Linked DNA regions of Kordia antarctica. The main gene of each other region encodes a partner of the protein of the gene in region 2 in a complex. Links are inferred from orthologs where the notes say so. Each region holds a gene or a part of one and is shown on either strand. Other genes may lie near its edges. The genes, in order: scpA and meaB.

Region 1 (15,995 bases), 4.5 Mb from region 2 along the record:
AAATTTTAGTACCTAAATCATGCAATTGATCGTTATAAATGCTAAGTGTGACGCCATCAAAAGTACTATTGAGCGCAAAATACTTCAATAACGAATTTCGTTGCGACAGCACTTTATTGTAATTGATAAGGTTTTTTAAATAGTGCTTATTGGATTGCGAAATAACGCTGTCCATAAACTTTCTTCGTGTATCGCTTCCTTCGATAATTAAATCGCGATCTGCTGGCGAAATAATCACTAATGGGATGAATCCGATGTGTTCTGACAGCTTATCGTAAGGTTTTCCGTTCCGTTTTACTATCTTTTTTTGTCCTTTCTTCAAAGAACAGATAATATTTTCGTCTCTTTCCGCTTTTTCGTAGGTACCATCCACTACGAAAAATTCTTCTCCGTGTTTAATGTTCTGTGAAGCCACAGGATTAAAATAACTTTTTCCGAACGATAAATGGTAAATAGCGTCTAACACGTTGGTTTTCCCAACTCCGTTATTCCCTACTAGACAATTTACTTTAGGATTAAAATCAAAAGAATTCGTGTCAAAATTCTTATAATTGATCAATGATAATTTCTTTAAAAACATGAAAATAGTAGCGTCATTACAATAAAAATGCAAATTATTGAAAAATAACAAATAAATAAGCTTTTAATTCTCTTAAAAATTTTATTTTTGCGCTCATTAATATACAATTTATGGCAACTTATAAGAAAAGAGGATATAAAGTTAAAACTAAAGAAGATAAAGAGAAAGATGTTTCTGCTGAACAATTAGATAGTACAACAGCAGAAGTCTTTAATACTTTAGATGAAACTGCGTCCAAAACGGAAGAATGGGTAGCAAAAAATCAAAAATATATCTTTATCGGTATTGGTGCGATTGCTTTTGTCCTTTTAGGATACTTAGTGTATAGCAAAGTATTTGCTGCACCAAAAGAAGCAGAAGCTGCAAACGAAGTATTTAAAGCAAATTCATATTTCGATCAAGCAATTAATGTAAATGTAAACGATCAACTGTTAAAAGGAATTGCAACAAGAGATTCTTTATTTACATTAGCATTGAATGGTGGAGAAGGAAAGTTCGGATATTTGAACATCATTTCTGAATATCCAGGTACAAATGCAGCGAACTTAGCAAATTATAGTGCTGGAATTGCATATTTAAACTTAAATGAATACAAATTAGCAATCAAGCATTTACAAGAGTTTTCATCTGATGATATTATTATCGGAGCGAAAGCGAAAGGTGCTATTGGAGATGCATTTGCACAGTTAGGGCAACAAGAAGACGCTTTAGCACATTATGAAAAAGCATTTAAGCACAGCGCAAATGATGCAACAACACCAACCTATTTGTTAAAAGCTGGAGTTACGGCTTTAGATTTAGGCGAAGCAGGAAAAGCTTTAGGTTATTTCAATAGAATTGAAAATGAATATGAGAGCTTTAAGAATACAGCAGACGGAAAAATGCTAGATATTTATATAGGAAAAGCAGAAGCTTTGAAAAAATAATATGGCAACAGTAAATAAAAATTTATCTACTTACGATAAAGCTACAATCCCAAATGCGAAAAATTTTCGATTTGGGATTGTTGTTTCTGAGTGGAACGAGAATATTACCGAAGGACTTTGTAAAGGCGCAATTGCTGCATTAACAGAGAATGGAGTTACAGAAGCTAACATTATCCGTTGGAATGTTCCAGGAAGCTACGAATTGGTGTATGGAGCAAAACATATGCAGAAAACGCAAGAAGTAGATGCTATTATTGCGATTGGAAGCGTGATTCAAGGAGAAACGAAACACTTTGATTTTGTATGTAGCGCAACTGCACACGGAATTAAAGACTTGAATGTAAACTCAGATATTCCTGTAATTTTTTGTGTGTTGACAGATAATACGTTGCAACAAGCAATTGATCGTTCTGGAGGAATTCATGGAAATAAAGGAATTGAAGCGGCAATTGCAGCTATTAAAATGGCAGCATTGCGAACCTTTTAATTAAGATTCTTTTCAAAAAAATATATAAACCGTTAAGGAAATTAATTCTTTAACGGCTTTTTGCATTCTAATCCTGAACTTGATTCAGGATCTTTCACTCGTTGACTGAGCATTATTGAAATTTAAATATATTTTGATTAAAAATACCTAGCGTGTTGCTATTCTTCTTCGTTAGAATTTTCTATTTCTGGAAGTTTAAAAAAGCTAAATGCGGAACTTCCGTAGTTTTTAGAAAAGTTAAAGTTTGCTACATCTTCCAATTTGGTCTCTTTGGCGTGTTCTATAATTAGAAAACCATCTTGTAAAAGTAATTCTCTCTCAAATATAATTTCTGTAATACGCACAAATTGTTCTTTGGTAAACGCATATGGTGGATCTGCGAATATAACATCCGATTGAAGACGCGTTCGTTCTAAAAACTTATAAACGTCGCTTTTAATCGCTGTAATATCTAGTTCAAAAGCTGTCGCCGTTTTTTTAATAAAACTTACACAACCGTAATCGCCATCAACTGCAGTAATCGTTTCAGTTCCGCGCGAAGCAAATTCGTAACTAATATTTCCAGTTCCAGCAAATAAATCCAATACGCTGATTTCATGAAAATAAAAATGATTATTTAAAATGTTGAAAAGTGATTCTTTAGCCATATCTGTCGTAGGTCGTACAGGTAGCTTTTTTGGAGCAGTGATTCTTCTTCCTTTATGTTTTCCTGAAATAATTCGCATCTAAAAATTTGTTAGTAAGGTGAAATTACGGTGACTTTCTGGTTTTTCAATATGTTCATTGAAATTGAATGGATACTTTTTTTTCAGAAAATCCACATTGCGCACATATGTATACGTAACGGTGTATAAAACATCTTCTTTAGAAACATCGCCTAAAAAGTAAAGTTGAAGCGTATCTGTGTTCAATCCTAATTGTTCTATCGTAAAAAGTAAATAGTAAATAAAATCTTCTGAAGTTGAGTATTCGAAAGCATTGTAAAAGAGTAGTTTTTTGTTTTGGATGATACAAATTTCAAATTGTTCCTTCTGAACATGCACATATACGGTAGCTTCTTCGGTATTCGTTGATAGTTGAAAAATATTCTCTATCAATACTGTAGCAAAATGTTTATACGTAAATGAACCGTATTTCTCAAAAAACAGATTGTTGATATTTACATACGGAATATACACATTTACCATGTCGTTATTCGTGATCACATCAAATGTAATATAATCGTTTGGTAAAATTTTGGTATTGTATTTTAGGTAATCTGCGAGGTTTTTATCAGAAAACAAAGGCTTTGGTACAAACGTCGATAAGGTATTGATATGACTCACCGTAACGGCTTGAAACGGCTGATTTAGTAGCTCTGAATGTTGCTCAAATATAGCATTTACTTCAGTTTCTAATTGCAGCGGATTTGTTACAGCTGTAAATTGAAAATGACGAAGCTCCGTAATTTCATTTTCAATTGTATGTAGGATACAAAAAGAAAGTCCATTCAGTGAAACCTGAATGGACAACTTTTGATATTCTGGTTGATTATTATTTTTTCTTTTTGCTTTCAATTTCATAGCTTGTTGGCCAGTTTCCGCTATCACTTACTTTATCAAGCGATCCAACGAAAATTTCTTTTCCATCAACTTGATCTACAGAAATGACTCTAGTTTCTTGTCTTAACAAGTCTTTATCTAAATCGTATAATACAAGAGTTTTATCCACAGAAACTTTAAATACTGGTGCTGTATAGCCATTCACAATAATAGAATCAACTTTCATTGTAAACTCCTGTTGGTCATTCTTCGCATACGGAACAAATTTCATTTTCTTATAACGATCAGTTCCTTTAAATAATGAATCTCTTACAGGTTCAAAACTTAAGGTATCAAGAATTACTTCTTCTTTTAGCTTATCAATTTTATAAACTTTATCAAAATACGTATAACTTGTATCTCTTTTTTCTACAATTGCAAACTGAGCAGTTTCTATAAAATTCTCTAAAGCTGTAAAATCTTTAGCATAATTTCCAGTAATTGTTTTGTGTGCTAATTGCGAATCTCTAATATCTTTCAAATTATGGATAACCGCACTATAGCGTTTTTCTTTTTCCTGCTTAAACTCAACAGGCGCCATAATTGACATATAAATCTTAAATCCGAAAAATACAGATGCTAACAAAAATACGATTGAAAATATGGGTCTCACTTTTCGTGGAACCTTTTTTTCAATTAAGATTAACAGTCCTATAGCTACAATTAAGGCTACGACTAAAATAATTGGAGTTTTCAATGCTTGGAATGAACCTTTTTCAACTACTTCTGCATTTTGGGCTATAGATAAAGCCGGTAGAAGTAAAAAAGCGGTTACGAATGATAAGACTAAATTGAATTTTTGTTTTACGTGTTTCATCTCTATTAAGAATAGTTTAATTTTAAGAACATCAATATACGCAAATCTACAATTTTTTTTGAATCGTAAAAGTATTTCATCAAAAAAAGCATTTTATATCTATAAATAATCAAATCATAGGCAATCATTCGATTTACTTTTCTACTTTCGTCATAAAATATTGAGTAAAAAGACGATAATTACTACAATTATGGATGCAACTACGTTTTACAAGTTATTGAAAAGTAAATTTCCACACGAAGTTACGCTCAAACAAGATGTAGTTTTACATAAACTTTCCGAATTTATTTATGGCGATGATAAAGATGCGTTGTTTCTTTTAAAAGGATATGCCGGAACAGGAAAAACAACAACTATTGGTACATTAGTTACGCATTTATGGAATACCAAAAAGAAATCGGTATTATTAGCGCCAACAGGTCGCGCGGCAAAAGTAATCAGTAATTACTCCAAACAACAAGCACACACAATTCATCGAAAAATATACTTTCCTAAAAAAGATAAAGGCGGCGGCGTAAGTTTTGTGTTGCAACCAAACAAACATCGGGACACGATATTTATTGTAGATGAAGCTTCTATGATTCCCGATTCGCCAAGCGATTCCAAACTATTTGAAAATGGTTCGTTGTTAGATGATCTAATAATGTACGTCTACTCAGGTCATAATTGTAAATTAATTTTAATTGGAGATACCGCACAGTTGCCGCCTGTAAAACTAGATTTAAGTCCAGCGTTGGACGAACGTACATTAGAACTAAATTACGATAAAAACGTTACTGTCATTGAGTTAGATGAAGTTGTGCGTCAAGATGCAGATTCTGGAATTTTAGTAAACGCGACAAACTTGCGTGAACAATTACGTGACGAATTTTACGCTGAGTTTAAATTTCAACTCTCCAATTTTCCAGATATTGTTCGGTTAATTGATGGCTATGAAATTCAAGATGCGATTAGCGATTCGTATTCCGATGACGGAAAAGAAGACATGGCAATTATTGTACGATCTAACAAAAGAGCCAACATTTACAATCAGCAAATTCGAAATCGCATCTTATTTAATGAAAATGAATTGTCTGCGGGCGATTATTTAATGGTTGTTAAAAACAATTATTTCTGGTTGCCACCAACTTCCGAAGCAGGATTTATTGCAAATGGCGATATTATTGAAGTATTAGAGATTTTTTCGATTAAAGAATTATATGGTTTTCGCTTTGCAGAAGTAAACGTACGAATGGTCGATTATCCAAATCAAATACCACTAGAAACGGTTTTGCTATTGGATACAATTAATGCAGAAACACCAGCATTACCGTATGAAGATGGAAACCGATTGTATCAAGAAGTCATGAACGATTACGCAGATGAAACTTCGAAATATAAAAAATTTCTAAAAGTAAAAGGCAACAAATTTTTCAATGCATTACAAGTAAAATTTAGTTACGCCATAACCTGTCACAAATCGCAAGGTGGACAATGGAAAACAGTATTCATTGAGCAACCATATTTACCAAACGGCGTTGGAAAAGAATATATGCGATGGTTGTACACAGCAATGACACGTGCCGAAGAAAAATTATATCTCATCGGTTTTTCTGATGAATTCTTTGTAGAATAATTAAAAAATTCTGTGTTAATTTAAAATAATTGTATTTTTGAGATCATAAAAGCAACACATTTGAAAATTATAGCAATGATTCCGGCTCGATATGCAGCTTCTCGATTTCCTGGGAAGCTCATGCAAGACTTGAACGGAAAAACCGTCATTACCCGAACGTATGAAGCAACTGTAGCTACCGGACTTTTTGAAGAAGTATACGTAGTAACGGATAGTGACGTAATTCGTGAAGAAATCATCAGCAATGGCGGAAAAGTCATCATGAGTCAAAAACAGCACGAATCTGGAAGCGATCGTATTGCGGAAGCTGTACAAAATGTGGAAGTTGATATTGTAATCAATGTGCAAGGCGATGAACCTTTTACCGAAAAAGAAAGTCTGGAAAAAGTAATCAATGTTTTTTATAAAGATCCAAACAAAGAAATAGATTTGGCTTCATTAATGGTGCAAATCAAAGATTGGGACGAAATCAAAAATCCGAATACGGTGAAAGTCATTGTAGATCAACGAAACTTTGCATTATACTTTTCACGTTCACCAATTCCATATCCTAGAGACGAAAATGCAGGCGCGAAATATTATAAACACAAAGGCATTTATGCGTTTCGCAAACAAGCATTGCTAGATTTTTATGAATTGCCAATGAAATCCTTGGAAGCTACTGAAAAAATTGAATGCATTCGCTATTTAGAATTTGGGAAGAAAATAAAAATGGTAGAAACTACGATAGAAGGCGTAGAAATTGATACACCAGAAGATTTAGAACGCGCAAAGAAACAATGGAAATAAACTACGATACAATAAAAGTGATTGCTTTTGATGCCGATGATACACTTTGGGTAAACGAAACCTATTTCAGAGATGTAGAACATAAATTTGCGCAATTGTTATCCGCATACGAAACCGAAAACACGATTGATCAAGAATTATTCAAGTTGGAAATGAAAAATCTTCCGATTTACGGATACGGAATTAAAGGTTTTGTGTTGTCTATGGTTGAAAGTGCTATTGAACTTTCCAACGGGAAAATTTCAAACAAAGTACTTTCCGAAATCATCGAATTAGGCAAAGAAATGATTGAAATGCCAGTAGAATTATTGGATGGAATTGAAGAAGTATTAGAACAATTAAGCAAAAAGTACAGATTATTAGTCTTAACGAAAGGCGATTTGCTCGACCAAGAACGCAAGCTTGAAAAATCTGGCTTGACCAAATATTTTCATCATGTAGAAGTGATGAGCGATAAAAAAGAAAAAAATTACACAGATTTGTTACAGCATTTAGAAATAGATGTAAACGAATTTTTAATGATTGGCAACTCACTAAAATCAGACGTTTTGCCAATTGTAAACATAGGAGGAAAGGCGATTCATGTACCATTTCACACGACTTGGCAACATGAAACAGTTTTACCAAATGAAGAATCTGACGAATATATTGTTGTAAAAAATATTGTTGAAGTGTTAAACTATTTGTAGTGAAGAAGTTAAATGTACACACATGGAATCGTAGAAAACATTTTGAGTTTTTCAATACGTTTCAAGATCCATTTTTTGCAGTTGCTGCGCCAATGAATGTAACGAAAGCACATGAATTTGCAAAAGCTTCTGGAAACAGCTTTTTTGCAGTCTATTTGCACGATTGTATGAAAGCAATCAATGAAGTGGAAGCGTTTCGATATCGGATTGAAAATGATACTGAAGTTGTGATTCATGAGGCAATTCACGCGTCAGCGACGATTATGCGACCTGACAAAACATTTGGTTTTTCGTTCATTGATTATGATGTGAATTTTGAAAAATTTAGGAAAAACATAGAAGCTGAAAAAGAACGAATTATCAATTCAGACGACTTGTTTCCGCCAAAAAATAGTGAAGATTGTATCTATGTTTCAGCGTTGCCTTGGGCAAGTTTTACAGGACATAAAGAGCCGTTTCACGGAAGAAAAGAATCGGTTCCAAGAATAGCTTTCAGTAAAATGGAAGTAGAGAAAACAAAGAAAAAAATGACGGTTTCAATATCGGTAAATCACGCATTGATGGATGGCTATCATGTAGGACAGTTTACCGAAAAGTTTCAAGAATATTTGTTGAAACACTAAAGAAACTATCATAATATTTATATTTACACTATTAAACTAACAAACTATGCAGTATAGAAACTTTCCAATGGTTCCCAGAGTAATTTTCGGAAGAGGAAGTTTTAACCAGATACAAGAAATTTTGACGCCAAAACGTGTAAACACAAAAGCGCCATTTATCTTTTTGGTTGATGAGGTTTTTCAAGACAATCCTTGGCTAATAGACAGAATTCCACTTCGTTTTTTAGATCAAATTATATTTGTATCAGCAGAAGAAGAACCCAAAACGTCGCAAGTAGATGCTTTGGTGGAAGAATTGAAATCGCGTTTTACACAAAATCCGTCAGGAATTATCGGAATTGGTGGCGGAACGTTGCTCGATATGGCTAAAGCTGTCGCAATAATGTTGACCAATGAAGGAAGCGCTGCCGATTATCAAGGTTGGGATTTGGTGAGTAATGAAGCCGTATATCATGTTGGAATTCCGACAATATCAGGAACTGGTGCGGAAGTTTCGCGAACTACGGTTTTAACTGGTCCAGAAAAAAAACTCGGAATCAACTCAGATTTCACACCTTTTGATCAAGTAATGTTAGATCCTGAATTGACGCGTGGTTTGCCGCAAAATCAATGGTTTTACACTGGAATGGATTGTTATATTCATTGTATAGAATCGCTCACAGGAACCTATTTGAATGCGTTTAGTCAGAGTTATGGCGAAAAAGCACTCGAATTATGTAGAAACGTTTTCTTAGAAAAAAATGTACGTGATGAAGATTCAGAAGATAAATTAATGATGGCTTCTTGGCATGGAGGAATGAGCATTGCATATTCGCAAGTTGGAGTCGCACACGCTATGAGTTACGGACTTTCGTACTTATTAGGAACAAAACATGGAATTGGTAATTGTATAGTATTCAATCATTTAGAAGAATTTTATCCGCAAGGAGTTTCTGAATTCAAAAAAATGGTTCGTAAACATGATATTGAAATCCCAACAGGAATCTGTAAAGATTTAACCGACAAAGAGTTTGACAAAATGATTGACATCGCGTTGATGTTAGTTCCACTTTGGGAAAATGCGTTGGGCAAAAATTGGCAAGAAATCATTACACGTGAGAAGTTGAAGAATATGTATAAGAAAATGTGACTTCGACATGGCTCAGTCACCGCTTTTTAGATCTGAGTTTTTAGTATTGAGTATTGAGATTTTTTCGCTGAAGGCGAAAGAAATTATAAATTTTTCAAAGCGTCACTTCGAGTGGCAAATCTTTGATTTGTTGTATCGAGAAGTGCTAGTAATCTAAATAGTTTCATAAAAAAGGCAAGTTTTCGTTCTAGAGTTGTTTTCGATATAATTTTCTATCGAAAATCACTCGAACTGATGTTTTGAATTATGAATGTTAAATGCTGAATTTTAAATGTAAAAATTTCTTAATTCATCATTGCGAGTGAAACCAAGCAATCTGTTTCTTAATTTTAGATAAAAGATTTTTAATTTTGCTAGAAGCAAGAACTAAACACAAACTTCTCCCAATTACACATTAGAATCCTTAAAACTTCATTAAATTAGCCAAGCTATCAAAAAGAAATACTAAAAACTTCCCCAAAATGATGCGAGCAATTTACAAGTTTATCTATTTCAAACTCATGGGTTGGAAAATTAAAGGTGAATTTTCCGATGAAGTAAAAAAATGTATTGTTGCGGTTGTGCCGCACACAAGCTGGCACGATTTCTTTATTGGTTTAATGATTAGAAGCATCACTAAAAAAGAAATCAATTACGTTGGGAAAAAGGAATTATTTAAGTTTCCATTTGGTTGGTATTTTCGTTGGACAGGCGGCGCGCCAATTGACAGAACACCAGGACAAAACAAAGTGCAAGCAATGGCAGCTGTTTTTGATGGAAAAGAAGAATTCCGCTTAACATTAGCCCCAGAAGGAACCCGAAAACGCGTAGACGAATTGCGCACAGGATTCTACTATATTGCAAAAGAAGCAAATGTGCCAATTACGTTAGTTGCGTTCGATTTTGGCAAAAAAGAAGTCAAAATAGACAAACCATATTACCCAACAGACGACATGGAAGCTGACTTCGCATACATTTACAAATTCTTTGAAGGCGTAGTTGGGAAAGTTCCTGAAAAGAGTTTTCGGTACAATGGATAATATTCTCAATATATTAAAAAAACTTATAAACTTTACTAATAAAGCAAGTTACAAATACTACATTTCGTAGTATTTTTTTTGTGATAAATTTTGTTGACAATACTGTAAAAAATAGTTTTGTAGAAAATTCTTATTTATTTTTTTGATTTTTAATATGATTATTGTAATTTAAAGAGTTGAAAATCATGATTTTACACATGATTTCATTTGTCGTAGAAATAACAGGAATTCTTGTTATGCAGCAATTAAATACTATAATAGTCAATAAAAACGCCTATTGACACCTCGTAATTATGATAAATGGTGGAAATAAGTTGAAGCACCAAGTAAAAATAAAAAAGATACTTCGCGCTATAATAGTATTCTATGTTGCGCAGTGAGTGGAATACCAATGTGTCAACTTATCCAAAAATAAGGGCATAAAATAACCAACACCATGAAAAAAACAGTTAAATACTTATCAATGATTGCACTTGCGTTCGCCTTTTTACTAAGTGGCTGTACGAGCGATCAAGAAGCCACACAATCAAACGAAGAAAATGCAGCAAAATCGGAATTACCAATTATAGAAGCTGATTGGGTAGAAATTGGATACATAAAAGATGGAATGCCATATATAACATTCGATACGAAAAAAGCTTTGAATACACTTAGCGAAAACATGAAAAAATACGCTAACATCGATGAGAATTACACAAGTGTCTATGTCGCTAGTATAGATGAGGACTATAATTTACTCTTTGAAGGGAAAACATATCGGACTTCATTTTATGTAAAAGCGATAAAATCAACCGAAAAATTAGCAACAGAAGCTTCATATAGATTAGTAGTTGCACGTAAAATAACCTGTACGACTTCCGAATGTTCTCATGAAGCAACAGGATGCGCGGTAAAATATGATCCTGATAACCTTGACCTACCATATTGTTCTCCTTGTGCAAATGGAGGGAAATGTACTAAAACAGATATTAGTAACAGTGATGCAGTAGCAACTGGAGTATTCTAATTATCAATAAAATAGCTTAAAAATATACTTGAATTAATTCCTAAAATTGGAATTAAAAAGCAGAAAAATAAAAACCTATTATTTTATTTTTCTGCTTTTTTTATGTGAAGTTATACCAATTGTTATTTGAAATGAGCCTAAAATAATTTGAATTATAGTGCGTCCAGATGAAATTGAAAATTAAAGCATAGCATCGTTACGGTTTTATTTTATATTGAAGTATGGACGCAATAGAAACAAATTATTAGGTTCATTTTAAGTGATAATTGGTATTATTCTTCATTAATCAAAATCTCCAATAACTGAATCGCCGCTTCGCTAATTTTTGTTCCAGGACCAAACACGGCAACTGCGCCAGCATCAAATAAAAATTGATAATCTTGATGCGGAATTACGCCACCAACAATTACCATAATATCTTCGCGCCCGTACTTTTTTAACTCAGCAATTACTTGCGGAACTAAGGTTTTGTGTCCAGCCGCTAATGAAGAAACGCCTAAAATGTGAACATCGTTTTCCATGGCTTGCTTTGCCGCTTCCGCAGGCGTTTGGAATAATGGTCCAATATCTACGTCAAAACCAACATCGGCATAACCTGTGGCAACAACTTTTGCGCCTCTATCATGTCCGTCTTGTCCCATCTTTGCAATCATAATTCGCGGTTGACGACCTTCTAATTCGGCAAATTTGGCTGCCAATTCTTTTGCTTTTTTAAACGAACTATCGTCTTTTATTTCTTTGCTATACACGCCTGAAAATGATTTTATTTGTGCTTTATATCTTCCGAAAACAGCTTCTAGTGCATCTGAGATTTCTCCTAATGTTGCTCTTTTTCGTGCTGCGTCTACTGCCAACGTAAGTAAGTTTTCATTCCCAGATTTCCCTGCTGCTGTCAATTTCTCCAACGCTTCCGTAACTTCCGTAGCGTTTCGGTTCTCTTTCAATGTTGCCAAACGCGCCAATTGCGCAGTTCGAACGGTTTGATTGTCTACTTCTAAAATATGTAAAGGATCTTCTTTTTCGAGTCTGTATTTATTTACACCAACAATGACATCTTGTCCAGAATCTATTCGTGCTTGTTTTCTTGCTGCTGCTTCTTCAATTCGCATCTTCGGAATTCCTGCTTCAATTGCTTTGGTCATTCCGCCTAATTCTTCCACTTCTTCAATAAGTTTCATCGCTTTATTTGCGATTTCATGCGTCAGTTTTTCAACATAATAACTTCCTGCCCAAGGATCAACCGTTTTCGTAATCTTCGTTTCTTCTTGTAAATATATTTGTGTGTTTCGCGCAATTCGTGCAGAAAAATCAGTTGGTAATGCAATTGCTTCATCTAAGGCATTGGTATGCAAACTTTGCGTTCCGCCAAATGCTGCAGCAGAAGCTTCAATACAGGTTCGTGCTACATTGTTAAACGGATCTTGCTCTGTGAGACTCCAACCACTTGTTTGACAATGTGTACGAAGAGATAATGATTTTTGATTTTTTGGGTTGAATTGTTTCACGAGTTTTGCCCACAACATTCTGGCAGCTCTCAACTTTGCAATTTCCATAAAATGATTCATACCAATTGCCCAGAAGAAAGAGAGGCGAGGCGCAAAGGTGTCAATGTCCATTCCGGCAGCTAAACCTTTTCGGATGTATTCCAAACCATCTGCTAACGTATATGCGAGTTCAATATCGCAGGTTGCGCCAGCTTCTTGCATGTGATAACCAGAAATGCTAATGCTGTTAAATTTCGGCATGTGTTCCGATGTATATTCAAAAATATCAGAAATGATTTTCATTGATGGCGATGGCGGATAAATGTACGTATTCCGCACCATAAATTCTTTTAAAATATCATTCTGAATCGTTCCTGCTAAGTGTTTCGGATCTACGCCTTGTTCTTCTGCAGCGACAATATAAAACGCCATAATTGGCAAAACTGCGCCGTTCATGGTCATGGAAACCGACATTTTATCCAATGGAATTTGATCAAAAAGAATCTTCATATCTTCCACAGAATCAATGGCAACGCCCGCTTTTCCAACATCACCAACTACGCGTTCATGATCGCTGTCATAACCACGATGTGTTGCCAAATCGAATGCAACTGATAACCCTTTTTGTCCTGCGGCTAAGTTTCTTCTGTAAAAGGCATTACTATCTTCTGCGGTAGAAAATCCTGCATATTGGCGAATTGTCCAAGGTCGGCGAACAAACATTGTTGAATATGGTCCACGAAGATTTGGCGCAAGTCCAGCTACAAAATCCAAGTGTTTTACGTCTTGCATATCTGCTTCGCTGTACGTTGCTTTTACTTCAATGTCTTCCGCAGTTGTAAATACACTTTCTGCGTTTTTTGTTGAAATCGCTTTCGCTGAATTTCCTAAAGTGATATGTTGAAGATTTTTTCTAGCCATTTTATAATCTTATTTTTTGAAAAATTACTCTTGCTTGAGGCGTTCTTTTTCTAATTTCGTTGCTAAACGTCTTAAACTAATAGGAATGATTGCTACTTTTTTCACTTCATTTTTTGAAAAAGGTTCTATTTCCAAATCGTGTTTCATACGATCTTCCGAGTTTGGATATTTGTTAGTTCCGAGTAAAACTTCTTTCCCTTCATCAAATAAAGCTTGTTCTTTTTCGGCACTTTCTTTTATCTTTCGATAGATAGTTTCTGCTTTTAATTGCTTTAAGAAACCGCCAGAAGCTTCTATGTCTTTAAATAGAATCAATGCTTTTTCTGCAAGTTGATTCGTGATATTTTCTATGTAATATGCACCTTCTGTCGGATTGTTCGTTTTGTCAAAATAACTTTCATCTTTTAAGATTCTGAGTTGATTTCGAGAAATTCTATCTCCAAATTCGTTTGCTTTATGATATAATGAATCGTATGGTAAATTATACACAAAATCTGCGCCACCTAAAACTGCGCTCATGCATTCTGTCGTGGTTCGCAACATGTTTACATTGTAATCATACAACGTTTTGTTACGTTTTGAAGGTGAAGCAATTATGATACAATTTTGATCTAAATTATATTCTTTCGCCAAAATACTCCATAAGTGACGTAATGCTCTGAGTTTGGCAATTTCAAAGAAATAGTGAGTTCCAACCGAAACATTGAACGTAATTTTGTTCGTAATTTTTGAACCAAAATGATTCAAGTATTCGTTTGCGTGTGAAAGTGCGTACGCCAATTGTTGCACCATTGTTGCGCCTGCGTTTTGATATGTGTCAACGTGAATCGTTACCGAACTTCGGAAACCTTCTAGCGTCATAATATTTTCTAACGCTTCATGATCTTTCGTAGTATTTTCAAACCAATTTCCTGTGGAAGCCAAATTTCCTATGATATCAACTCCAATCGTGATACTTGCTGTGTGTTCTTTCGCAAAAGCGGAAATAGTAGTACAATAATCCACAGACAAGAATTCCATTTCTACATGAATAGGAACATTTTGAACGTCAATATCTTTTAGAAGTGTTTTGATAGAAATGGCTGTGTTTGAGATAATGAGCACAACACTTTCTGCGCCTCTTTCTAGGATGTCTTTTATTTCGGTGTTTGCTTCGTTGGCATCAGTCACAACAACGCGTTGCGATATTTTCCAATTCGTAGTTTGCGTTGCAATTGGTACGATATTTCCAAACGTTTCACTGTGGTAAAATGGCGTAATGTCAATTCCTTCTTGCGTAGCCGTAATTAATGTCTGATTGTAGTCAGCACCTTTTAGATCGACTTGTATTTTTTGTTTCCATTGCGCAGCAGAAACAGGGTCAAATTCGTCAAATAGTGACTTGCTCATTCGTTTTTTATTTTTAGGCTATCTGCGTATTCTATGATGTAGATTTCTTCGTTTTCTTTTTTCATGAAATAGCGTTCGCGTGCAAATTTCTCCAATTCTTCCATACTTGAGAATTTTTTGATATTTTCACGATCTTTTGTGATTTCGAGTTGAAGATTTTCTTTCTGTTTTTCTAAAAGTTCAATTTGTCTATTGAGTTCTCCGTGTGTCGAAAACCAAGAGTTTGCATCTAAAAATAGCATCCATAAGATAAATATGGCGGAGATAATGATGTATATATTTTTGAGCTTGTTTAGATTCATTTTTTGTGCAATTGCGCTAGTGTCAAAATATGATATAAATGTACTAAATATTAGGTTAATCGTTCGGTAATAATTGTGCGTACAATATCAACGGCGACTGTGTTGTAGCGATTGTTTGGAATTATGATGTCTGCAAATTCTTTTGTTGGCTCAATAAACTGCGTGTGCATTGGCTTTAGCGTTGATTGATATCTGCTTAATACTTCGTTGATATCGCGTCCACGTTGTGTAATATCTCGTTTTATTCTTCGGATGAGACGTTCGTCAGAATCGGCATGTACAAAGATTTTAATGTCGCACATTTCACGAAGTTCCGCATTTGTTAGAATTAGAATTCCTTCTACAATCATTACTTTTCGCGGAAGCGTATGAATTGTATCGCCTGTACGATTGTGTTTTACAAACGAATATACAGGTTGATCGATTTCATTTCCTTTTTTTAATTCTTTTAAATGTTTGCACAATAAATCGAAGTCAATTGATCGCGGATGATCGAAGTTAATTTTTGTACGTTGCTCATAATTTAGGTGTGAAGTATCGTTATAGTAGGAATCTTGCGAGATGACTCCAACTTCATTTTCGGGCAATTGTTTTATAATTTCGTTTACTACGGTGGTTTTTCCACTTCCAGTTCCTCCG
Region 2 (16,001 bases):
TTGAACGATCTTGAAATACGTTACCAAGAAAACAAAATGTTGATAACAGATTGTCATGACGTTTTACTGTTGCAAGCTAATATTTACAAAAGCAGCAAACAATTTGAAAAGGAATCAATCTATAGGCAAAAATCAACAGATTTAAACGCCAGTATTCTAGCCAATGGAAATAAAGAAACGGTGCTTCAAACTGCAACTAAGTACGAAATTGAAAAGATTAAAAACAAGTTTCAAGCACAACAACAAAAAGATAAAAAACGATTCTACATATTTTTATGTATTGCTATTGCCGTCATCGGAATATTTGGTTTCTTATTGTACAAACAATTTACTAAAAAGAAAGTTGTTGTTGTTGCCGAAGAAAAGATTATCCCTAAACCAGCACCACAAAATGCTATAAAAAGTGATAAAACTGTAGATGAGATTCTTCAAAAATTAAAAAACTTAGAAACACACGAATTTTACTTAAATCCAAAATATAACTTATATGCGACTGCCAAAAAAATAGACACAAATACAACCTATTTGTCAAGTATTTTGAATACGCAAAAAAAGATGACTTTTACAGAATATCTAAACAACCTTCGCATTCAATATACACTTGACAGGCTTGAAAATGATAAAAAGTTTCGGATGTATACCATAAAGGCAATTGCCAAAGAAGTAGGCTATAGGAGTCATGGTTCATTTTCGCGTGCATTCAAATCAAAAACAGGCGAAAACCCATCTACATTTCTCAAAAAAATACGCTAAAAAGGTTGTTCAATTTATAAAACAGCAATACTATTTCAACATTCATTACATACAGTTATGTATCTTGTATGAAACTAATACAAATTCTCATATGAAAACGAAACGAAAACTTTTAAATCTCAAAAAAATACAAATAGCAAAAATAAATTCATTTAGTATTCTTGGTAAAGGAACTGTTCAAAATTCTACACAGCCATGTACTATTGATAACTCAAGAACTCCAAAAGGAGGAAGGAAAACGCTAACAGATTCATATCAACTAGATTGTGAAACTGGAGATATATAAACTGCGAAATCTATTTTTTACATATAAAAGGCTTCTTGAAATCGTTTCAAGAAGCCTTTTTGTTCATTAAATTTTATAGATATTATTTGAAAATCTATAATTTACTAAAGTTTTGTATTGGAAACTTACATGTCGCTACCACAAGTGTATACTTGTAGGCAACCCCAAATCAATTGACAACATGCTGGTCCTGTAACACGTCCTGCACAATCGCATCCGCACTTTGATGAATTGCATCCGCTTGCACCACCATTAATTTGACTCTGACCTTCTTTAGAAATAGCTGTTGCTCCTTTAATGTTTAAAATGTTGTTTTTCATGATATTTAAGTTTTAAGTTGTTTTCCTTACTCTTTTTGAGGTTTTTCAGGGTTCACCTTTAAGTTATATTTATATAATACCAAATAAACTCTAAAATGATAGTTTAAAATCGTTTCTATTTCCTTTCTGCTTCAACATAAAACAGAACCGTAGCTATGTATTGGAAACTTATATTTCGCTGCCACAAGTATACACTTGAGGACAAGCAATAGTCCACTGGCAACATTTTGGTCCTGTAACACGTCCTGCGCAATCGCATCCACAACCACTACAGTTTGATGACCAACCTGCACCACCATTTATTTGACTTTGATTTTCTTTAGAAATAGCTGTTGCTCCTGCGATGTTTAAAATGTTTTTTTTCATGATATTTAAGTTTTAAGTTGTTTTCCTTACTCTTTTTGAGGTTTTTCTGGGTTCACCTTTATTTAGATTTTTAAATACTGTTAACAAGTATATATTTGTGGACAAGCTGTGTACCATTTACAATATTTTGGTCCAGTAACGCGTCCTGCGCAATCGCATCCGCACTTAGATAAATCGTAACCAGCGCCACCATTTATTTGACTTTGATTTTCTTTTGAAATAACTGTTGCTCCTACGATGTTTAAAATGTCTTTTTTCATGGTATTTTAGTTTTAAGTTGTCCTTACTCTTTTTGAGGTTTTTCAGGGTTCACCTTTTTATAATATTAAAAATACGATTCATATTTCGAAAATAAAAGGAGTCTAGTACACAGTTTACAAATTATAGCTGTTCAATTTATAAAATGGAAAGGATAAATTAGGCTAGAAATGTAGCTGTAAAAGCAAAAGTGGACTATATTTGCCATTTGAAAAAATAACCAGTGATTTTACAAAACTACACCAGAGAATTTGCCTATAATTTGAAGCTTGCATCTCCAATTATCTTGGGAATGCTAGGACATACATTTGTCGGTTTTGTAGATAATGCAATGGTTGGTCAATTAGGAACTGCGGAACTTGCAGCAGTTTCATTAGGTAATAGTTTTCTGTTCATTGCCATGTCAATTGGAATCGGTTTTTCAACAGCAATTACAACATTAGTTGCAGAAGCTGATGCTGAAGGCGATACCGCGAAAGTAAAAGGCGCGCTCAAACATGGTTTAATCCTTTGTACTATTATTGCAATTATCGTTTTTGTTGGTGCTATTATGTCCAAACCGTTAATGTACATCATGGATCAACCAGAAGAAGTTGTCGATTTAGCAATTCCGTATCTAAACTTAGTTGCCGCTTCCTTAATTCCGTTGATTATATTTCAGGCATTTAAGCAATTTGCAGATGGTTTATCGCAAACAAAATACGCCATGTGGGCAACATTATTGGCAAATGTAGTAAACATCATTATCAACTATTTTTTAATTTTTGGAATCTGGATTTTCCCTAAATGGGGAATTATTGGCGCAGCAATCGGAACCTTAGTTTCACGAATAGTCATGTTGGTATTTATCTGGTTATTATTACGTTACAAAAACAAATTTAAAGAATACGTTACCAATTTCAACTTTAAAGAAATTAAAAAATCAGTATTAAAAAAGATTATCTCCTTAGGTTTTCCATCGTCGTTACAAATGCTTTTTGAAGTAGGAATTTTTACGGCTGCCATTTGGTTGTCAGGTATTTTAGGGAAGAATTCACAAGCGGCAAATCAAATCGCATTAAACCTTTCTTCCATGACGTTTATGGTTGCAATGGGATTAAGTGTTGCGGCAACAATCAGAGTAGGAAATCAAAAAGGATTGCGTCGTTTTGGAGAATTACGCCGAATTGCATTTTCTCTTTTTCTATTAGTGTTGATTATTGACATATTTTTCGCAATCATGTTTATGGTGTTTAATAACTGGTTTCCAACCTTATATATCAACGAAACAGATACTGTAAACTTTGTAGACAATCAGGAAGTAATTATGGTTGCGGGCAAATTACTCTTAGTTGCTGCATTCTTTCAAATTTCAGACGGAATTCAAGTGGTTGGTTTGGGTATTTTACGCGGTTTACAAGATGTTAAAATTCCGGCATTCATCACATTTTTCGCGTATTGGATGGTTGGTTTTCCAACTTCGTACTATCTCGGATTACACACCGAATACAAAAGTGCAGGAATCTGGGTGGGTTTACTCGTCGGATTGACCGTTTCTGCAATATTATTGTATATTAGATTCAATTATTTATCAAAAAAACTTATTAAAAATCAAGCTATTTATGGAGTTTCCTAAATTTTTATTGGGCGATAATACAGATTATCCCGATGCAATTTTCATTATACATACCGAATTCCCAAGATTCATCATCAATCTAGAAAATGATGAAGTAGAATGGTTAGAAGAATTTGATAAAGAAGACGAAAAAGAATTGGCTTCTGAATCCGAAAATTTAATCCAAGCCGCAAACGACTTTTATGATCGCGAATTATCTAGATATGACGATTAATCCTAAAAACAATTAACAAATGAGAACACCTTTACTACTAATATGCATATGCTTGTGCATTTTTACTTCTTGTAATACTGAACCAGAACCATTCGTAACAATTCGCTCAGAAGTCTACAACCAATTAGCAACAGAAACAAATAGTGAATTAGATTCAATGATTACCAAAGTCGCTTCTATTGAAAAGCTTCAAGAATTTAATACTGCAGTCAAAGTAATTCATACCAAAGATGAAATGGAAATTATTTCTGCTATTATTGACACTTCTATTGAAGAAGAAATAAACATAGATTCGTTGAAAATGACAGAGAATAACACATTATTTATTCATAATAAAAATAATGTTAATTACGATTCATTCCGTAAAACAAATGCTCAACGAGCTAGAACTGGCTATAGTTTGAAATTTCCTACATCAACCTATGATACAAGAAATGCCAAAGAAATTTGGGAAGAAGCTATGCAAAAAAAGTCTAGCATTGCAGTTATGGATTCCATTACTATGAGCGAAAAAGTTCGTATTGAATCGCGTTATCACAAAGGTTTGAATCAATTAAAAGAAATAGATTATGTAGTTTTGGTACATGATGCTTTACTTATTCCGCCTGTTTTAGATGCTACAAATAAAGAATTTATTAGTGGTTACATTTTGACACACGCGTTCGTATACGACTTTAAAACTCTTGAGAGAATTGAACAAAAAATGATAATTTCTTCAAACGGAGATCAAATTTCTTTTTATACAACAAGTAGTAGTACAAGAGTCAATGAGCTTTCGCTTGAAGGAAAAATACGAAACGATTTAATCAATAAAAAGAATATTGCTGTTGATTCTACTTTTAGATTCAATAGGTAAATAGTTGGGTATATAATAAATATGATCGATCAACTCATAAATTACGACAAAGAATTATTTTTATTCTTAAATGGACTCGGAACGCCAACTTGGGACGGTTTTTGGATGTTTATCACGGATAAATACTACGCAATTCCGTTGTATGCTTTTTTGTTGATTCTCATCTTAAAAACACACAATAAGAAAGAAATATTCTTTACACTTGTATTGGTAGCATTATTAATTACAATTACCGATCAAACCGCAAATCTATTCAAAAAAACACTCTTTTTACGTCTAAGACCTTGTCACACAGCTGATTTAATAGATCACATGCGATTGGTGAAAACGACTTTAATAAATGGTAAATTAGAACCTTATTGTGGCGGACAATTTGGATATTTTTCAGGTCATGCTTCCAACGCAATGGCTTTAGCTACATTTATTGGCTTGGTTTTACGTAAACACTTCAAATACATCGTATTCATACTTTTATTTTGGGCTGCATGTGTTGGTTATAGCCGAATTTACATTGGCGTACATTTTCCTGGAGATGTACTCACAGGAATGATTTTTGGTGGAATTTATGGCGGAATTATCTTTAAATTACAACAGTTTTTGATTCGGAAATATGCTTAAATTTTATAGATTTTACTTTAGTGCAGTTTTGAAAACATTGTTAATGAATTGATAAATTGTATGTTAATGATGTTCATTTCACTAAATTTATGACTTAACCAAATAAAATTTATATTATGAAAAAAAGTAATCTGACATCATTAAAACTTAACAAAGATTTAATTTCTAGTTTACACGTGAATCAACTCAATGGAGGAAACTGGACAAATAACTCTTGGTGTGCTTGTGAAACAGAAAGAAATTGTACAGACACCGAATGTCATACCGTTTGGGATTGCGAATTGTAAAAAACAGAAAATACATGAATTAAGCGAGCTTCGGTTCGCTTTTTTTATGCTTGAATATGTTTTAAAATTTCAACAAATCCAATAACTGTTGTGCAGCATGAAACGGAGAAATTGTGCTGTTTTCGGTAGCATTCAAATATTCGTCTAACACACTTTTTACGTGTTCGTTGTTATAAAAGTTATGTTTCAGGCGTTCTTCAATGGTTTGTAACAGCCAAAAACGATTTTGTTGTTTTCTATGATTTTCAAAGTAATGATTTGCTTTCGTCGTTTCACAGAATTCCGAAATTAGTTGCCAAACATCGTCAATTCCTTCATATTTCAAGGCGGAAGCCGTAACTACTTTAGGAAGCCATTCAGAAGCTTTCTGCGGATATAAGTGTAATGCGCGCTTAAATTCAGTTCGCGCTATTTGCGCACGTTTTATGTTATCGCCATCGGCTTTATTAATCACAATAGCGTCAGCCATTTCGATAATTCCACGTTTGATTCCTTGCAATTCATCTCCGGCGCCAGCCAATTTTAACAATAAAAAGAAATCTACCATACTATGAACGGCAGTTTCACTTTGCCCAACGCCAACAGTTTCAATCACAATTGTATCAAAACCACACGCTTCACATAAAATAATCGTTTCACGAGTTTTTCGAGCAACGCCACCAAGTGAATCACCAGAAGCTGACGGACGAATAAAAGCATTTTCATCCTTTACTAAATCTTCCATTCGAGTTTTATCGCCTAAAATACTTCCGCTAGAAATTGAACTACTTGGATCAACAGCTAACACGGCAACTTTTTTGCCCAAACCTGTCAAATGTTTTCCAAAAGCTTCAATAAATGTACTTTTCCCAACACCTGGAACGCCTGTAATTCCTATGCGAATTGACGTATTAGCATGTGGCAAACATTTCTCTATAATTTCGGTAGCTTTCGCTAGATGTGTCACACTTTTACTTTCTACCAACGTAATTGCTCTGCTCAAAGCCACTTTATCATGATTCAAAATTCCTGTAACCAATTCGTCTACCGAAGGTTGTTTTCTTCTGTTCTTTTTGATAGTATCCACCGAAGTTTTGCTGATAAAATCTGGTTTGGAAATCCCATCTTTTTCATGTAAGGCTGATGTATGTGTTTTTTTAGAAGTCAAAAGTTTGATGAAATTTAAGCTATAAAAACGAAATTACGATATTTTTTTGTTTTTGATTGAAGAATTAAAAGATTGAAAGATTTAAAAATAGACTCGCTTCATTTCGACTTCGCTCAATGCAAGTGCTTTTAGTATTTTGGTATGTTAGTATATGAATTATTTACACATTAGATAAACTTATAAATCTTTCAACTTTTAAACAAAAATTTTGCTATCTGACTCTTTGCAATTTCGGATTATGATTCGTCATTGCGAAAGTTTTGAAAAAACTTGTGGCAATCTGTTTCTCGATTTACAGATTACTTCACTATCGTTCGTAATGACGAATCAAAGTATCTAAGAAAGTCTAAAAATCCAAGAAGTCCAATAATCCAGGAAAGTCTCTCCATGAGTAAATTCTCGCGAAAGCGAACATATTATAAAGTTTTAAACTATAAAACGTATTAATTAGCACGTTTTTTTTACATTATTGCAACATTCTAAAATATGTTACGTCTTTAGAGATGTATAGCAATTAACCAAAACCAGAAAACAGTCAACTTGAGTATGTTTCAAACCGAGCTCATCAAGAAGTGTAAGAATAACGACAGGAAAGCGCAACTGCATTTGTACAGGCAGTATTGTGAAGGAATGTTTATTGTTGCCAATCGATTCTTGAAACATACAGAAGATGCCGAAGATGCAATGCAAGAAGCATTTATTAACGCATTTCAAAAAATTGATCAATTTAAGGCTGAAGTCAGTTTTGGTGCATGGTTAAAAAAGATTGTCATTCACAAGAGTTTAGACAAATTACGTGCTAAACAAAATTATTATCTAACTATTGATGAAGCGCACTTAGAAATTGTTGCCGATGAAGATAGTTGGGAAACAAGTGATGAAACCACGTTGGAAGAAGTAAAAAACGAGATTGAAAATTTGCCTGAGAAATATAGAATTGTAGTAATGCTTTTTTTACTTGAAGGCTACGATCATCAAGAGATTTCGGAAATATTAAATATTTCAACAACGGCATCACGAACACAGTTATTACGAGGAAAGAAGAAATTACAGCAAGCATTAAAAAAAAGGAACTATGGGACAGGATATTAAAGATTTGTTGAAAACAGAACCGTTACATATTCAAAATGAATTGCCTGACGGACATGAAGCACGTTTTTTAGATCGATTGGATACAGCGATGTCACCAAAAGAAAAGCCAACGAAAAAGCGTTCTTTCTCTTTTTATAAAATTGCTGCGGCTGTACTTTTAATTGTGAGTTTAGGAGGTTTGACTTATCATCAATTGCAGCAAAAACCTGACATTTCAGGAGAAGAAGTTGTGAAAACTGATACTGAAACCACTAAAAAATCTTCGGTAAGCTTAGGCGATATTTCTCCCGATTTAAAAAAGATTGAAGATTATTATGTAGCAAACATCAATTATGAATTGACACAAGTAGAAGTTTCCGAAGTTGGGAAACAATTATTTAGTAGCTACATGGAAAAACTTTCTTTGTTGAATGAAGAACAAAAAGTGCTTCAAGAAGAGTTGAACGAAATAGGACCAAACGAGCAAACTATTAATGCTATGATTGATAACTTACAGTTTAGACTGAAATTGCTATACCAATTAAAGGAAAAATTGAACGAACTAAAAAAATCAGAAAATGATGCATAAATCAAAAATGAAATCATGTGTATTGATCGCTTTGTTGATCATTACATTTGGATATTCGCAATCAAAAAAACGAACAAAAAAGGAAGTTTTCACCGTAAATAAAGATGTTACGTTAGAAATTAATACGTCGCATGCTGATGTTGAATTTGATACTTGGAATAAAAACAAAATCGAAATTACTGCTACTATTGAAATTGAAGACGCAACCGAAGAAGAGATAGAAGCGTATTTTAAAAAGTGGAATTTTGAAGCAATAGGAAACAGCGAAAAAGTAACGGTAACTTCTAAAGGAAGCAGCTCATTTTTTGGCGAAAGCAGACAATTTACATTATCAGATCCAATTATTATTGAACAACTACAAAGACCATTAATTTTTGAAATGCCTGAAATCCCAGAGATTCCTGAGTTGCCAAATTTAGTGATGGAATCTATGGAAGGTGTAAAGTTTGATTATGAAGCGTATCAAAAAGATGGAGAAGCGTATATGAAAAAATGGCAGAAGCAATGGAAAGATGGCTTTGATGAGAAGAAGTTTAAAGAAGGTATGGAAAAGTGGAAAGTTGAGTTTGAGAAGCTACAAGAAGAGCGAGATAAATTGCGGAAAAGTGTAAATGAAAAGCAACAAAAGGGGCTTGTAGAAATTCAAGGAAAAGTTGTTGCTAAAGGAAGAGCATTCAATAAGCAAGAATTGCTAAAACAAAAAGAAGAGTTATTGAACAGATTCGAATTAATTCAAGAATCAAACTTGCAAAATAATCGTGTTATTAATCTTAATAGAAATGGAAACGAAAGTGATGTTTTCTTTATCTCATCAGGAAATAAACATTATAAAGTAAAGAAAACCATCAAGATAAAAATGCCAAAGAAAACCAAGTTAAAACTCAATGTTCGACATGGAGAAGTAACGTTGGCGGCAACAAGTGAAAATGTAAACGCAAAGCTGTCTCACGCAGCTTTGTATGCAAATGTGATTAATGGTGCAAATACGACGATAGAATCGTCGTATGCGCCTATTCATGTAACTAGATGGAATAATGGCACATTGAAAGTAAATTTTGTGAATACAGTAGATTTACAATTTGTGAATGCTATTAATTTAATGTCAAATTCGTCCAAAGTAAGTTTGGGAACGCTAGGAGAGAAGGGAATTATTAGTGGAACTTTTGGCAAATTATTGATTCATAACGTTAGTGATAATTTTAAAACGTTAGATATTATTCTCGAAAATACAGATGCGCGCATTCAATTGCCTGATGCTGCTTTTAAATTGTATTATATAGGTTCAAAATCTAGTATTTCGTATCCAGATTCAGTCATTGGCACTGAAAATAAAACACAGTTTAATACTATTGTTCGCGGATATCAGAAAGTGAATACTTCGGGAAGTGAGATTAATATTAATGCAAAGTTTAGTGAGGTTTCGTTGAAGGGGAAATCGTAATTTAGGTATTAGGTATTAGGCATTAGGCATTAGGCATTAGGAATTAGGTTTTCTCGCGATGCTCGATTTTTTAGTTTATGAGTTTATCGGTTTATAAGTTTACGCTAATAACTAGAAACCAGCAACTAGCAACTAGCAACAAACCTACGGCAAATAAATTTTATTTTTAATAGCATAAATTACCAATCCAATTCGATTTTTTACACTCAATTTTTCGAATAATGCATCACGATATCCATCAATCGTTTTTGGACTTAAACACATTTGATCTGCAATTTGCTTGTATGTCATTTCCGTACACACCAACTTCATAAAACAGATTTCATTTTCTTTCAGTTTTGCGCCATTATTTCCTTTTCCGCTTAATGAACCAATTAGAATATTCGTGACATGTTTTGAATGATAAAAACCATTGATAGTAACTTCATTCAGTGCCATTTCTAAGACACTTTTTTCTACATCTTTCATCAAATATCCTTTTGCACCAGCGCGTAACATTTGAATTATGGTACGTTCGTCTTCTTCAATAGAAAGTCCTAAAACGTCAATATTTGGAAAATGTTCCGTAATCCAAGTCGTAGTTTCAATACCATTCATAATTGGCATATTAATGTCCATTAAAACAATGTCTGGCGGATTTGAATTTTCTTGCAAGCGTGTAATTAATTCTTTTCCATTTTTGCATAAATAACTTACCTTAAAGCGATCAAATGAATCGACTAAGCCGCCAATGGCTTGTGATAATAATACATGATCTTCAACGATTGCAACGGAATATGTTTTCAAAATTGTGTGATTTTTGGTGGTTGTTTAAATATAATTGAAAGATTAAATTATTAAAAGATTTAAAAATTAATGTTCCTAAAAGTAATTCAAATTACGATATTTGAAAGCTAAAGATAATGAATAATCGTTAGGTTTGTGCCTTTTTCCAATTCAGATTCCAATTCGATTTCTGCGCCAATTAGTTTTCCTCTACTTCTCATGTTTTGTAATCCGATTCCTTTGGTAAGTTTATCATTTGATGCTGAAAAACCTTGTCCATTGTCTTTTGCGGCAATTGTCAGTTTTTCAGGTGTATACGTCAGCGTTACGTCAAGCGTGGAAGCTTTTGCATGTTTAATGGTGTTTGAAAAGAATTCTTGCAAGATTCGAAATAGAATAATTTCAGCTTTATCATCAATAATTTCTTCGTCGCCGTTTATGGTTAACGTGGCTTCAATAAAATTTAACCGATTAAAACGTGCGACTTCCAAACCTAAAGCTTCTGGTAACATAAGATTTTTCAAAGCATCTGGATTGATGAGTTTTGAAAGCGCTCGTAACTCTGTCAAACTCTTTGAAATGGTATCACTAACTTCCGCGACATCTTCATTTCTATCTGCTATTTGATGTAGTTGTATTTTAGCCAACGTCAGAAGTTGTCCGATATTATCGTGCAATTCCCAACTTATATTTCTAAGTGTTTGTTCTCGGATTTCTATTTGTGTCTCTGCAATCGCGTTTTCAAATTCTCGTTGCGCTAATTGCCTTTCGGACAAGAGTTTGTTCTTTCGCTTGATGAATACCAAGAAAAGTATAATAATTACAACAATAAGTAAAATAAAAACTATTGTTGCAATAACAGCTGCTATCGCTGCTAAGGTTGTTGTTTCTCCACTTTGTAACTGCATATAAAACCTATAATATATGATATGTTAAGAATTAAACTTAAGCTCAAAGATAGAATATTCATCCATTCAAAATTAGCTTCATATGTCTCAAAAAAATACTTTCTAAAAATAAGCCAAGGTATAATACCTATATTGAATAATAATACTCCTACACTAATCCAAAATAGAAGATACCTAGTCATAAATAGTACTCTTTCTGAGTTCAAAATTTCTACAAAATAGAAAATTATAGTTATAATTAGAAAGCATGATCCAATAATAAATGGAATAGATACAAGGTTTGAGTAATAATTTTCAATAAAAATTCCATTTAGTATGAAAAAAATGGCATATGTTAAACTAAAGTAGATTACAATTTTCTTGTATTTTTTTCTATTCAAGAAATGCCAATATACTGAAAAAAGAAAAAGAAAATTTATAAAGAGATAAACATTATAATAAATAAGATTATCGTGTGTTAGAACATCCGCAATATATTTTCCTATAAGTTCATTTACAACAACATACCATAGGAATATTAAAAAATATCTCAGATATGAATTCTTATATTTATAGAAATAAATGCTACCTATTATGGCAGCAGTTATTTCTATATAAAGTGTTATATCTTTTATTGAAAAAGTAAATTGATTTAAGAATTCATTCATGAAATTTTATTCAAATAATTATCCTCTCGGCGGTGGCGGACTTAATTGTCCTAAATTAAACGATAGACTTGTACCATTATCATCATCATTTTCAGCACTTGATTTTTGAACTAAGTTTTCACTTGTTTTATGACCTAAACTTAAATTAGCTTCATTCGCTCTTGTATCTGCATTATGTTCATCTAATAACAATCTTGTGATTACTTTATATCTACCAACTAATGGAGATGAAGGATCGTTTGGAATAATTGAAAAAGGTAAATTTTTCATATTATGATACTCTTCAGATAATTTTGTATCAACAGTAGGTGTAAAGAAGACTGTTTGTTGATTAGGATAATCCTTATGTTGATTATATTTTCCAAAATATACCCGAACTCCAGAAATCTCAGGATTTTCTGGATTTACTTTTTCTACATTATCCAAATATTGAATATAGTTACGGATTTTCTCTATTGAAAACCAAGCGAATTGTGTTTCTTTAAAATCAGGATTAGTTGTTGTTCCTTGCGAAGGATCATTTAATTTGGCTACATAGTTTTCATGCAAGTTTACAGCATCAGTTACTTCAATGATGCCCTCAGGAGCTTTCGCATCAGGATTTCCATTGTTGTTCTCACTTAATTTTTTACAAATAAAATAACCAATTGCAATTCCCACGAGTAAAGCAACAATTATTAATGGTACTGAATTTTCCATAAGGTTGTAGTTTTGTTAGTCTGTTTAATTTTTGTTAAAATTAACCAAACTTTCGAGAAAAAAAATTTGTATTTGAAAAATGGGTGTTTTTCCCTTTAACTAAAAAGTGATAAAAGAAATAAAGTGGAGAAAATGACTACAAATGTGTAGAATGTTGAAAATTATGTGTAGATGGTATGTGAAAAAGAAAATCAATAAGATGTTATGAAGAAATAAAATAGGCTTGGAGGAAGTTATTTTTTAATTGTTTACTGGCGGTGGAGATAATTGCCCCATATTATAAGTCAAGCTTTCATCATCATCAGTAGTAGAAGTTTCTTTTGAAAAGAAATCATTTTGTATAAAGGTTTTCAGTGATTTCCCTTCAATATTAATAATTGTTTGTTGTTGTGCACTCGCAACTAGAAAAACCGTTTGCGCGTTTGATTTTAATTCCAAACTTGGATCAGTATTATACACACCAAAAAATACATCAATACCAGTAATTGCTAAATTATGATTCGTAGATTTCTTTTGTAGATAGTCAATATATCCTTTCATTTCTTCCAACGAATACCAAACCGCTTTTGTGTAATAATCCTTTTTGACTTTAGCTTGAAACGGCTGAATATATTGTGTTTGATAGGTGTTAAAAAGTGTTACAGCTTCATTAAAAGACAAATAACCATTTGTTGATAATACTAAGTTTTCATCATTTTGCGAGCTATTTTGCAATTCTAAAGAAGAATTAATATGTTTAAATGTTAGAAATTTTCCGTTTTCAATAGTGAAAGATTCTTGATAATCTAGCGTTACATTTCGTGTAGACGGCATTAAAAACGTTGTTCTTTTGCCATTTGCATCAGTGCCAAAAATAAAACTGAGACCTGTAATCGGAATGTTTTTAGAAACAGCTATAGTTTCTAAATGATTGATATAAGTATCTAAAGTTTCAAGTTCAAAATGAATTGCTTTGTCTTTAAACGTAGTTGTTGATTTCCCAATTTGAGAAAGTCGCGTGCTGTGATCGTTCTGAAAAAGTGTGGCTGCATCTACGTTAGAAATAATCTTTGCAGGTATTTCTAACGCTGAATCGAGTAGTTCTTCTTCGTGTTGGTTATGTGTATTACAACTTAGGAAAAGTGTCGCACAGACAAGTCCTAAAGAAGCAAATGATAACATTCTTTTCTTCATGGTGGTTAGTTTTTGATATTAATAATTGATATGAATTATGATTCCACTTTTCAGCAGAATTGATTCAACGTACGGTTTTGAGTTCGTCTTTACAGACTTCTCATACTTGAGTTTTATTAAAAATTGCGACTTGGAGGTGTAATTACTATTTAAAAGTAATAAAAAGATTCTACCGATTTGAAGAAGATGTGTATCTGTCGTTTTTTTATGTGTAATTGTCATCAAAACGCACACTTTCAATTTATAGATATCAGAAAAATGAATCGTATGTAAAATTAGAATTAGGCATTCTGTTTGTAGAAAGATAGACTAAAGTACTCGAAGCAAAAAAACCGACAAGGTGAGTTGTCGGTTTTGAACTTTTATATAATTATTTTCATTGTTAATGATGACCTCTTGGTGGCGGTGGAGAGAGTTCTCCAATATTAAAAGTTAAACTTCCATCCATATTTTCATCACTTTCTTTCGCAATAAAACTATTTTGAGCAAAACCTTTCAATGATTCCCCTTCAACATTAATAATAGTTTGTCGTTGCGTACTTGCTGCTAAGAAAACAGTTTGTGCATTTGATTTCAATTCCAGACTAGCATCATTATTATACACACCAAAAAAGACATCAATACCTGTAATTGCTAAATTATGATTCGTAGATTTTTTCTTTAGATAGTCAATATATCCTTTAATTTCTTCCAACGAATACCAAACCGCTTTTGTGTAATAATCCTTTTTGACTTTAGCTTGAAACGGCTGAATATATTGTGTTTGATAGGTGTTAAAAAGTGTAACAGCTTCATTAAAAGACAAATAACCATTTGTTGATAATACTAAGTTTTCATCATTTTGCGAGCTATTTTGCAATTTTAAAGAAGAATTAATATGTTTATATGTTAGAAATTTTCCGTTTTCAATAGTGAAAGATTCTTGATAATCTAGCGTTGCATTTCGTGTAGACGGCATTAAAAACGTTGTTCTTTTGCCATTTGCATCAGTGCCAAAAATAAAACTGAGACCTGTAATCGGAATGTTTTTAGAAACAACTATAGTTTCTAAATGATTGATATAAGTATCTAAAGTTTCAAGTTCAAAATGAATTGCTTTGTCTTCAAACGTAGTATCTTCTTTTCCAATTCGTGTTAATCGTGTAGTTTGATCGTTTTGAAAAAGTTTCGCCGCTTGTGTATTGGAAATTATTTTCGTAGGAACTTCCAACGCTAAGTCTAATTGTTCTTCTTCTGCTTGGTTTTTTGTTTCGCAACTCAGGAAAAATGTAGCACATACAAGTCCTAAAGAAGCAAATGAGATCATTTTTTTCTTCATAATTTAAAAGTGTTTAATTCGTTAAAATTGAAAAAACGCGTTTTCTGTATGTAATTACTTTCTAAATGTAAGAAAAAGATAATGATTCACAAACTATTTTTTGTAAGCGTTGCATATTCTTTGTGAGCGTTGTGTTTTTGAACTTGAACTTGAATTTGAATTTGAAATGGAAGATGCTTAAATATCGAATATCAATCAAAGAATATCGAATGTTGAAGTTTTTTTAATTTGAGACTAAGTTAACGTATAAAAAAAACCGACAACTAACGCTATCGGTTTATACTATAAATTATGGTTTCGCAATCATTTTTCAATCATTGAATACTTCAATCTTTCAATCAAACTAATGCGCATCTTTTTTCAATAATTCTGGAAATTTCTTTTGAAAACGCTTTAATCTCGGGACAGAAACACCTCTGATATATCCATTATTCGGATTGTTTGCTTCGTAATCTTGGTGATATGCTTCTGCATCGTAAAAAGCAGTGTATTTTGTTATTTCTGTAGTAATTGTTCCGCTGAAAACTTTATCCGTTTTTAATTTTGAAATGTAATCATCTACGATTTTTTTCTCTTTAGAATCTTTATAAAATATAGCCGAACGATATTGTCTACCAGCATCCGGACCTTGTCTGTTCAGCGTTGTTGGATCGTGCGAACCAAAAAATAC

Evidence for each region.
Region 1: the proteins of meaB (region 2) and scpA are in contact, whole or in part, in a crystal structure (PDB 8DPB), measured with the Methylorubrum extorquens proteins. The link is inferred for Kordia antarctica from one-to-one orthologs. Residues at the interface, in SOR26638.1 of Methylorubrum extorquens: Arg20, Ala21, Ala24, Arg25, Thr28, Ser32, Arg33, Arg34, His37, Thr98, Gly99, Gly100, Ser101, Ile102, Leu103, Lys106, Thr107, Ala110, Ala113, Ile114, Asp115, Arg116, Ala118, Phe119, Ile120, Arg121, Pro122, Pro124; in SOR27001.1 of Methylorubrum extorquens: Glu577, Glu578, Asn579, Asp580, Gly581, Arg582, Arg583, Arg585, His596, Ala604, Ser605, Ala608, Asp609, Gly611, Phe612, Asp613, Val614, Asp615, Ile616, Gly617, Pro618, Leu619, Glu625, Arg628, Gln629, Val631, Glu632, Asn633, Asp634, Glu661.

Annotation. Positions count from the first base shown.
Region 1 is NZ_CP019288.1:5,156,595-5,172,589, forward strand. Bases 11,100-14,064 are described here. They hold scpA (methylmalonyl-CoA mutase), read right to left. Parts: upstream 13,666-14,064; coding sequence 11,533-13,665; downstream 11,100-11,532. Other genes in these bases: IMCC3317_RS21640 (hypothetical protein), read left to right, coding at 11,100-11,260; IMCC3317_RS21650 (methylmalonyl-CoA mutase subunit beta), read right to left, coding at 13,690-14,064. In the rest of the region: DNA replication/repair protein RecF, read right to left, coding at 1-580; IMCC3317_RS21585 (tetratricopeptide repeat protein), read left to right, coding at 691-1,506; ribH (6,7-dimethyl-8-ribityllumazine synthase), read left to right, coding at 1,508-1,993; IMCC3317_RS21595 (RsmD family RNA methyltransferase), read right to left, coding at 2,152-2,718; IMCC3317_RS21600 (DUF3822 family protein), read right to left, coding at 2,719-3,549; IMCC3317_RS21605 (hypothetical protein), read right to left, coding at 3,527-4,390; IMCC3317_RS21610 (ATP-dependent DNA helicase), read left to right, coding at 4,581-6,005; kdsB (3-deoxy-manno-octulosonate cytidylyltransferase), read left to right, coding at 6,081-6,794; IMCC3317_RS21620 (HAD family hydrolase), read left to right, coding at 6,785-7,483; IMCC3317_RS21625 (CatA-like O-acetyltransferase), read left to right, coding at 7,483-8,106; IMCC3317_RS21630 (iron-containing alcohol dehydrogenase family protein), read left to right, coding at 8,153-9,235; IMCC3317_RS21635 (1-acyl-sn-glycerol-3-phosphate acyltransferase), read left to right, coding at 9,697-10,254; more of IMCC3317_RS21640, read left to right, coding at 10,691-11,099; more of IMCC3317_RS21650, read right to left, coding at 14,065-15,054; IMCC3317_RS21655 (FtsB family cell division protein), read right to left, coding at 15,051-15,356; udk (uridine kinase), read right to left, coding at 15,407-15,995. UniProt on the Escherichia coli protein: Catalyzes the interconversion of succinyl-CoA and methylmalonyl-CoA. Could be part of a pathway that converts succinate to propionate.
Region 2 is NZ_CP019288.1:671,217-687,217, reverse strand. Bases 4,678-7,648 are described here. They hold meaB (methylmalonyl Co-A mutase-associated GTPase MeaB), read right to left. Parts: upstream 6,721-7,648; coding sequence 5,635-6,720; downstream 4,678-5,634. Other genes in these bases: IMCC3317_RS02980 (RNA polymerase sigma factor), read left to right, coding at 7,267-7,648; IMCC3317_RS02990 (hypothetical protein), read left to right, coding at 5,403-5,573; IMCC3317_RS02995 (phosphatase PAP2 family protein), read left to right, coding at 4,690-5,286. Outside these bases: IMCC3317_RS03035 (AraC family transcriptional regulator), read left to right, coding at 1-753; IMCC3317_RS03030 (hypothetical protein), read left to right, coding at 845-1,039; IMCC3317_RS03025 (hypothetical protein), read right to left, coding at 1,165-1,359; IMCC3317_RS03020 (hypothetical protein), read right to left, coding at 1,528-1,725; IMCC3317_RS03015 (hypothetical protein), read right to left, coding at 1,806-1,985; IMCC3317_RS03010 (MATE family efflux transporter), read left to right, coding at 2,207-3,598; IMCC3317_RS03005 (hypothetical protein), read left to right, coding at 3,585-3,812; IMCC3317_RS03000 (hypothetical protein), read left to right, coding at 3,832-4,668; more of IMCC3317_RS02980, read left to right, coding at 7,649-7,812; IMCC3317_RS02975 (hypothetical protein), read left to right, coding at 7,796-8,380; IMCC3317_RS02970 (hypothetical protein), read left to right, coding at 8,370-9,821; IMCC3317_RS02965 (response regulator transcription factor), read right to left, coding at 9,966-10,607; IMCC3317_RS02960 (sensor histidine kinase), read right to left, coding at 10,715-11,494; IMCC3317_RS02955 (hypothetical protein), read right to left, coding at 12,160-12,840; IMCC3317_RS02950 (hypothetical protein), read right to left, coding at 13,081-14,013; IMCC3317_RS02945 (hypothetical protein), read right to left, coding at 14,396-15,331; peptide-methionine (S)-S-oxide reductase MsrA, read right to left, coding at 15,675-16,001. UniProt on the Escherichia coli protein: Binds and hydrolyzes GTP. Likely functions as a G-protein chaperone that assists AdoCbl cofactor delivery to the methylmalonyl-CoA mutase (MCM) ScpA and reactivation of the enzyme during catalysis.